One region of the Pseudomonas sp. GD03875 genome, then DNA from elsewhere that is predicted to be linked to it. Evidence: predicted binding sites of a transcription regulator. Region 1 holds the regulator's gene; the other holds the start of a gene.
The links. The regulator FliA, encoded in region 1, starts transcription of late flagellar genes. The targets are predictions, from matches to a motif close to CTAAAGTTTNNNNNNNNNNNGCCGNTAA.

Region 1 (3,406 bases):
TGGCCGGACAGTTTCTGGCTGTCGCGCTCGCTGCGGGCGAGGAACAGCTCGATGCGCTTGGCCAGGTCGCGGAAGGCGTCGGCGCTCATTTCCCGACGCATGAACTTGCTCCAGTCACCGGACAGGGCCTTGGCCTCGTCGCCCAGGTCGTTGACCAGCGGGGCGCTCTGCTCCACCAGGTCCATGGTGCGGTTGGCCGCCTTCTCGGTCATCTGCACGACGTAGGACAGCCGCTCGGTGGCGTCCGATATCTGCGAGATTTCCTGGGCATGCGGATTGCACGGGTCGAGCTGGAAATTGACGATCGCGTTGTGCAGCTCACGGGTGAGCTTGCCGACTTCCTGATACAGGCCGCGATCGCGTGCCTGGCTCAGTTCGTGGATCAGATGCACAGCTTCGCCGAAGCGGCCTTTCTCAAGGCTTTCGACCAGCTGGGTAGCATGTGCCTTCAGGGTCGACTCGAGTTCGCCCAGGGAGGATTCATCGTTTGCCATAGTGCCCCCGCGGCGGACATCAGCCGTTAACGCGTTCGAAGATCTTCTCGATCTTCTCCTTCAGCACCTGGGCGGTGAACGGCTTGACCACATAGCCGTTAACACCGGCCTGGGCGGCCTCGATGATCTGCTCGCGCTTGGCTTCGGCAGTCACCATCAGCACCGGCAGGGTCTTCAGTCGCTCGTCGGCGCGCACCGCGCGCAGCAGGTCGATGCCGGTCATGCCGGGCATGTTCCAGTCGGTCACCAGGAAGTCGAAGCTGCCGCTCTGCAGCATCGGCAGCGCCGTGTTGCCATCGTCGGCTTCGGCCGTGTTGGTGAACCCCAGATCGCGCAGGAGGTTCTTGATGATCCGTCGCATCGTCGAAAAATCGTCAACGATGAGGATTTTCATGTTCTTGTCCAAGTCGACCTCCGTACAGTCCTAAACGCCCCGGCGGCCCGGTTGCGTCGCAAATCATGAAACCGGCCGGCCGTCAGCTCGCCCGCCACTCGCTCAGCCTGGCGCGCAGACGCGCGGCGCACTGGCTGTGCAACTGGCTGACCCGGGATTCGCTGACCCCCAGGACCTCACCGATTTCCTTCAAATTCAGTTCTTCGTCGTAGTAGAGCGACAACACCAGGCGCTCGCGCTCCGGCAGGTTGGCGATGGCATCGGCCAGGGCCGCCTGGAAGCGCTCGTCTTCCAGGCCATGCAGCGGACCGCCATGGCTGCCGGAGACGTCTTCGTGCAACCCGCCCTGCTCGCCGTCCTGCACCAGGTCGTCGAAGCTGAACAGACGGCTGCCCAGAGTGTCGCCAAGAATGCCGTAGTAATCTTCGAGACTCAATTGGAGTTCGGCCGCAACCTCTTGATCTTTAGCGTCTCTTCCGGTGCGGGCCTCGATGGTGCGGATGGCGTCGCTGACCATCCGCGTGTTGCGGTGGACGGAACGCGGCGCCCAGTCGCCCTTGCGCACCTCGTCGAGCATGGCGCCGCGGATGCGGATGCCGGCATAGGTCTCGAAGCTGGCGCCCTTGCTGCCGTCGTATTTCTTCGACGCTTCGAGCAGGCCGATCATGCCGGCCTGCATCAGGTCGTCCACCTGCACGCTGGCGGGAAGACGCGCCAGCAGATGGTAGGCGATACGCTTGACCAATGGCGCGTAGCGCTCGATCAGTTGATGCTGGGAGTCCTGCGCCTGCGCCTTGTTGTACATTCGAAGTCCACTGGCTGCTGTCATACGGCCGTACCCGCGATCGGTTGCTGCACCAGACGCTCGACGAAGAACTCCAGATGGCCGCGCGGGTTGGCCGGGAGCGGCCACGTGTCGACTTTCTGGGCGATCGCCTTGAACGCCAGTGCGCATTTCGAGCGCGGGAAGGCTTCGTATACCGCGCGCTGCTTCTGCACAGCCTTGCGTACGGACTCGTCGTAGGGGACGGCGCCGACGTACTGCAAGGCCACATCAAGAAAACGGTCGGTTACCTTGGTCAGCTTAGCAAACAGATTGCGACCTTCCTGCGGGCTGTGGGCCATGTTGGCCAGCACGCGGAAGCGGCTCATGCCGTAGTCGCGGTTGAGCAGCTTGATCAGCGCGTAGGCGTCGGTGATCGAGGTCGGCTCGTCGCAGACCACCACGATCACTTCCTGGGCCGCGCGAACGAAGCTGACTACGCCGTCGCCGATGCCGGCAGCGGTGTCGATCACCAGCACATCGAGGTTATCGCTGATGTCGCTGAAGGCCTGGATCAGGCCGGCGTGCTGCACCGGCGACAGCTGCACCATGCTCTGGGTGCCGGAGGCGGCCGGCACGATGCGAACGCCGCCGGGGCCCTGGATCAGCACGTCCTTCAGATCGCACTCGCCGGCGATCACGTCGGCCAGCGTGCGCTTGGGGGTCAGGCCCAGCAGCACGTCGACGTTGGCCAGGCCCAGGTCGGCGTCCATCAGCATCACCCGGCGGCCGAGGTCGGCCAGCGCCAGCGACAGATTCACCGACACGTTGGTCTTGCCGACGCCGCCCTTGCCGCCTGTGACTGCGATCACCTGTACGGGATGCATACTACCCATGTTCTTCTCTTACCTTCTTGCCTGGACTGGGCTGGTCGGGCAACTACACCGACCCTTTCCTACACCTTAGAACGCCTTGTACACCGCCGCCTGCTAGCCCGCGCGACGCGCGGGATGCTGATACAGGCCGGCGAACATGTCGGCCATGGCTTCCTCGCTCGGGTCCTCCGCAGTCTGCATGCTCACGGCACGGCTCACCAGCTGGTGGCTGCGCGGCACCTGCAGATCATCCGGAATCTTCGGCCCATCTGCCAGATAGGCTACCGGTAGATGCTGGCTGATAGCCAGCCCCAGAACCTCACCCAGGCTGGCCGCCTCGTCCACCTTGCTCAGGATGCACCCGGCCAGGCCGCACTGCTTGTAGCTATGGTACGCGGCCTTGAGCACCTGGGCCTGGCTGGTGGCGGCCAGCACCAGATAGTTCTTCGATTTGACCCCGCGGGCAGCCAGACTCTCCAGTTGCAGACGCAGGGCCGGGTCGTTGCCCGGCAGGCCGGCGGTGTCGATCAGGATCACCTTCTTGCGCGCCAGCGGCGCCAGGGCCTGCACCAGGGACTGGCCGGGGTCGACCTGGGTCACCGGCACGTTGAGGATGCGGCCGAGGGTCTTGATCTGCTCCTGGGCACCGATGCGGAAGCAGTCCATGCTGACCAAGGCGATGCTCTGCGGACCGTATTTCAGCACGTAGCGCGCGGCCATCTTGGCCAGCGTGGTGGTCTTGCCCATGCCGGCCGGGCCGACCAGGGCGATCACCCCGCCCTCCTCCAGCGGCTCGACTTCGGGCGTCTTGATCGCGTGGGCCAGGTGGGCCAGCAGCATGCGCCAGGCCTGGCGCGGGTCGGCGACCTTGGCCACGCGC
Region 2 (3,406 bases), on a different contig from region 1:
GCTCGCCGGCCGCCGCGGCGATCTGCTGGATGGTCTGGTCGATATCCGTCACCGCCGCGCGGATCTCGTCCAGCGACTGGCTGGCCTCCTCCGCGCCCTGCCCGGCCAGGCTCACCGCCTGCTGGCTCTCGCCCATCATCTCGATGGACGAGCGGGTGCGCTGCTGCAGGGTCTGGATGATCGTCTGGATTTCCTCGGTGGACTGCTGGGTGCGCTGCGCCAGCGAGCGCACCTCGTCGGCCACCACCGCGAAGCCACGCCCCTGCTCGCCCGCCCGGGCGGCCTCGATGGCGGCGTTGAGCGCCAGCAGGTTGGTCTGCTCGGCGATGGAGCGGATCACCTCCAGCACCGAGCCGATGCGCTCGCTGTCGCCACGCAGCGACTCGATGGCCTCGGCCAGGCGCCCGACCTTGTCGGCCAGAGTGTTCATGCTGCCCAGGTTGCTCTCCACCCGGGCCTGGCCACGCAGAGCGATATCCAGCATCTGCCGCGACAGGCGCTCGCCCTGGTCCGCGCTGCGCGCCATTTCCTGGGCGCTGGCGGCCATCTCGGTCATGGCCGAGGCGGTCTGGCTGCTCTCGTCGCGCTGCCGCTCCACGTCCAGATGCGCCGACTCGGCCGAGGCCTGCAGTTCCCCGGCGGCCCGCTCCAGAGTGTGCGAGGCGCCGGCCACCTCGGCGACGGTCTGGCGGATCTTCTCGACGAAGGTGTTGAAGCTCGCGGCCAGCCGGCCGAGGTCATCCTGGCCCTGCACCGGCAGGCGCCGGGTCAGGTCGCCCTCGCCCTCGGCGATGTCCTTGAGCATGCGGTTCATCCGCCCCAGGGTACGCACCAGCGCCCGGCTGACGCCGACGGCCACCAGCGCGCCGAAGATCAGCGCGGCCACCACCAGCCCCCAGAACAGCCGGTTGACCCGCGCCACCGTATCGTCGGCGGTCTGCGCCGCCTCGCCCATGGAGCCCATGATGCTCCGCTGCAGCTGGCTGGCCAGGTCGGCGATGCGCGGGTCGATGCGATCCATGGCCTGCAGGCTGGCGTTGCGCGCCTCGACCAGTTCGACCACCCTGGCCGCGGCGGCCTTGTACTGCTCCAGGCTCTGCAGGGCGCCGTTGAGCTTGTCCTGGGTGCTCTGGCTGCTGCTGCGGTCGCGCAGCACGGTCATGCTGCTCTGGGCGAAGCCCAGTTCGCGCTGGAAGGCCTTGGCCTGCTCGGCCTGGTTCTCCTGCAGGTACTGGTAGAGGTACTGGCTGCCAAGCAGCAGGTGGCGCATGGCCGCACTGGAATAGAACACAGCATCCAGGTTGAAGTCCTGCTGAGCGTTCTCCAGCACCGAGGTCAGGGCCTTCTCGATGGCCGGGCCGTGCTGGCTCAGCTCGCCGGCGACCAGTTGCTGGCGCTGCCGGCTGAGCGGCACCAGCTGTTCGCGGAACAGCCGGCTGTATTCATCGAGCAGGCTGCCGATCTCGCCCAGCAGACGCCGGCGCTCGGGGTCGTGCAGGCGCTCGGAGGTCTGCGTCTCCAACGCCTGTAGGCGCTGGTCGAGCTGGGTGAACTGCGCCTCCAGCGCCGCATCGCCGGTGCGCGCGTACTGGCGCACGGCGAGCTGCATGCGGGTCATGCCGTCGCCGAGCTGGGCGATCTGGTCCATGCCCGGCCCCAGGTCGCGGGTCACCACCTGCACGCTGCCGGCGATGCTGCGCAGCGACAGGCTGGAGACCACGCCCAGCACCACCAGCAAGGTGCAGAGCACGACGGGGACGATGGCGATCTTGTAGGCGATACGAAGATTGGCGAACCATTGCATGAACGGGCTTCCTGTTCGGGCGGACGACTGCCTTGTCCGGAACCGACCTGCCCTCCCGGCAGGAACGATATTGCGAGATTGTCACTGACACATGCCTGCTCAAGCAGGTTCTATGCCTACACAGCTGCATCGTGCGTGGAGACAGCCTAGCCGACCGGTCAGTTAACTTCTTATCGGCCGCTTGGCGACGATGCTTGAAGACTAGAAAAGAAAAGGCCACCCGAAGGTGGCCTTTTCTCATGCGGTCAGAACACTCAGGCGTTCTTGACTTCCCAGCCAGTCAGCTCGGCCAGGGCCTTGCCGATGTCAGCCAGGGAACGCACGGTCTTCACACCGGCGTCCTGCAGGGCGGCGAACTTCTCGTCCGCAGTGCCCTTGCCGCCGGAGATGATGGCACCGGCATGGCCCATGCGCTTGCCGGGCGGCGCGGTGACACCGGCGATGTAGGACACCACCGGCTTGGTCACGTTGGCCTTGATGTAGGCCGCGGCTTCTTCTTCGGCGCTGCCGCCGATCTCGCCGATCATCACGATGGCTTCGGTCTTCGGATCTTCCTGGAACAGCTTCAGGATATCGATGAAGTTGGAGCCCGGGATGGGGTCGCCGCCGATGCCCACGCAAGTGGACTGGCCGAAGCCGGCGTCGGTGGTCTGCTTCACGGCTTCATAGGTCAGGGTGCCGGAACGCGACACGATGCCGACCTTGCCCGGCAGGTGGATGTGACCCGGCATGATGCCGATCTTGCACTCGCCGGGAGTGATCACGCCCGGGCAGTTCGGGCCGATCAGGCGCACGCCCAGCTCGTCGCACTTGACCTTGGCTTCCAGCATGTCGATGGTCGGGATGCCTTCGGTGATGCAGACGATCAGCTTGATGCCGCCGAAGGCCGCTTCGAGGATGGAATCCTTGCAGAACGGAGCCGGAACGTAGATCACCGAAGCATCGGCGCCGGTAGCTTCCACGGCTTCCTTGACGGTGTTGAACACCGGCAGGCCGAGGTGGGTGGTGCCGCCCTTGCCCGGGGTCACGCCGCCGACCATCTTAGTGCCGTAGGCGATGGCTTGTTCGGAGTGGAAGGTACCCTGCGAGCCGGTGAAGCCCTGGCAGATGACTTTGGTGTCTTTGTTGATCAGGACGCTCATTACTTGCCCTCCGCGGCTTTGACGACCTGCTGGGCAGCGTCGGTGAGGCTGGTAGCCGCGATGATGTTCAGACCGCTCTCGGCCAGGACCTTGGCACCCAGTTCGGCATTGTTGCCTTCCAGGCGGACCACGACCGGAATCTTCACGCCGACTTCCTTCACGGCGCCGATGATGCCTTCGGCGATCATGTCGCAGCGCACGATGCCGCCGAAGATGTTGACCAGCACGGCCGCGACGTTGCTGTCGGACAGGATGATCTTGAAGGCTTCGGTCACGCGCTCTTTGGTCGCGCCGCCGCCCACGTCGAGGAAGTTGGCCGGCTTGCCGCCGTGCAGGTTGACGATGTCCATGGTGCCCATGGCCAGACCGGCACCGTTGACCATGCAGCCGATGTTGCCTTCCAGCGCGACGTAGTTCAGCTCCCACTTCTGCGCATGGGCTTCACGGGCGTCGTCCTGGG

Region 2: the regulator FliA is predicted to act here: its motif matches at 1,975-2,002, upstream of N5D30_RS18110 (methyl-accepting chemotaxis protein).

What each region holds. Positions count from the first base shown of each region.
Region 1 covers NZ_JAOCCV010000002.1:275,641-279,046, reverse strand. Annotated here, with positions in the region: gene N5D30_RS02780 (protein phosphatase CheZ) at 1-494, opposite strand, end outside; gene N5D30_RS02775 (chemotaxis response regulator CheY) at 514-888, opposite strand; gene fliA (RNA polymerase sigma factor FliA) at 971-1,717, opposite strand; gene fleN (flagellar synthesis regulator FleN) at 1,714-2,547, opposite strand; gene flhF (flagellar biosynthesis protein FlhF) at 2,641-3,406, opposite strand, start outside.
Region 2 covers NZ_JAOCCV010000022.1:58,900-62,305, forward strand. Annotated here, with positions in the region: gene N5D30_RS18110 (methyl-accepting chemotaxis protein) at 1-1,804, opposite strand, end outside; gene sucD (succinate--CoA ligase subunit alpha) at 2,059-2,946, opposite strand; gene sucC (ADP-forming succinate--CoA ligase subunit beta) at 2,946-3,406, opposite strand, start outside.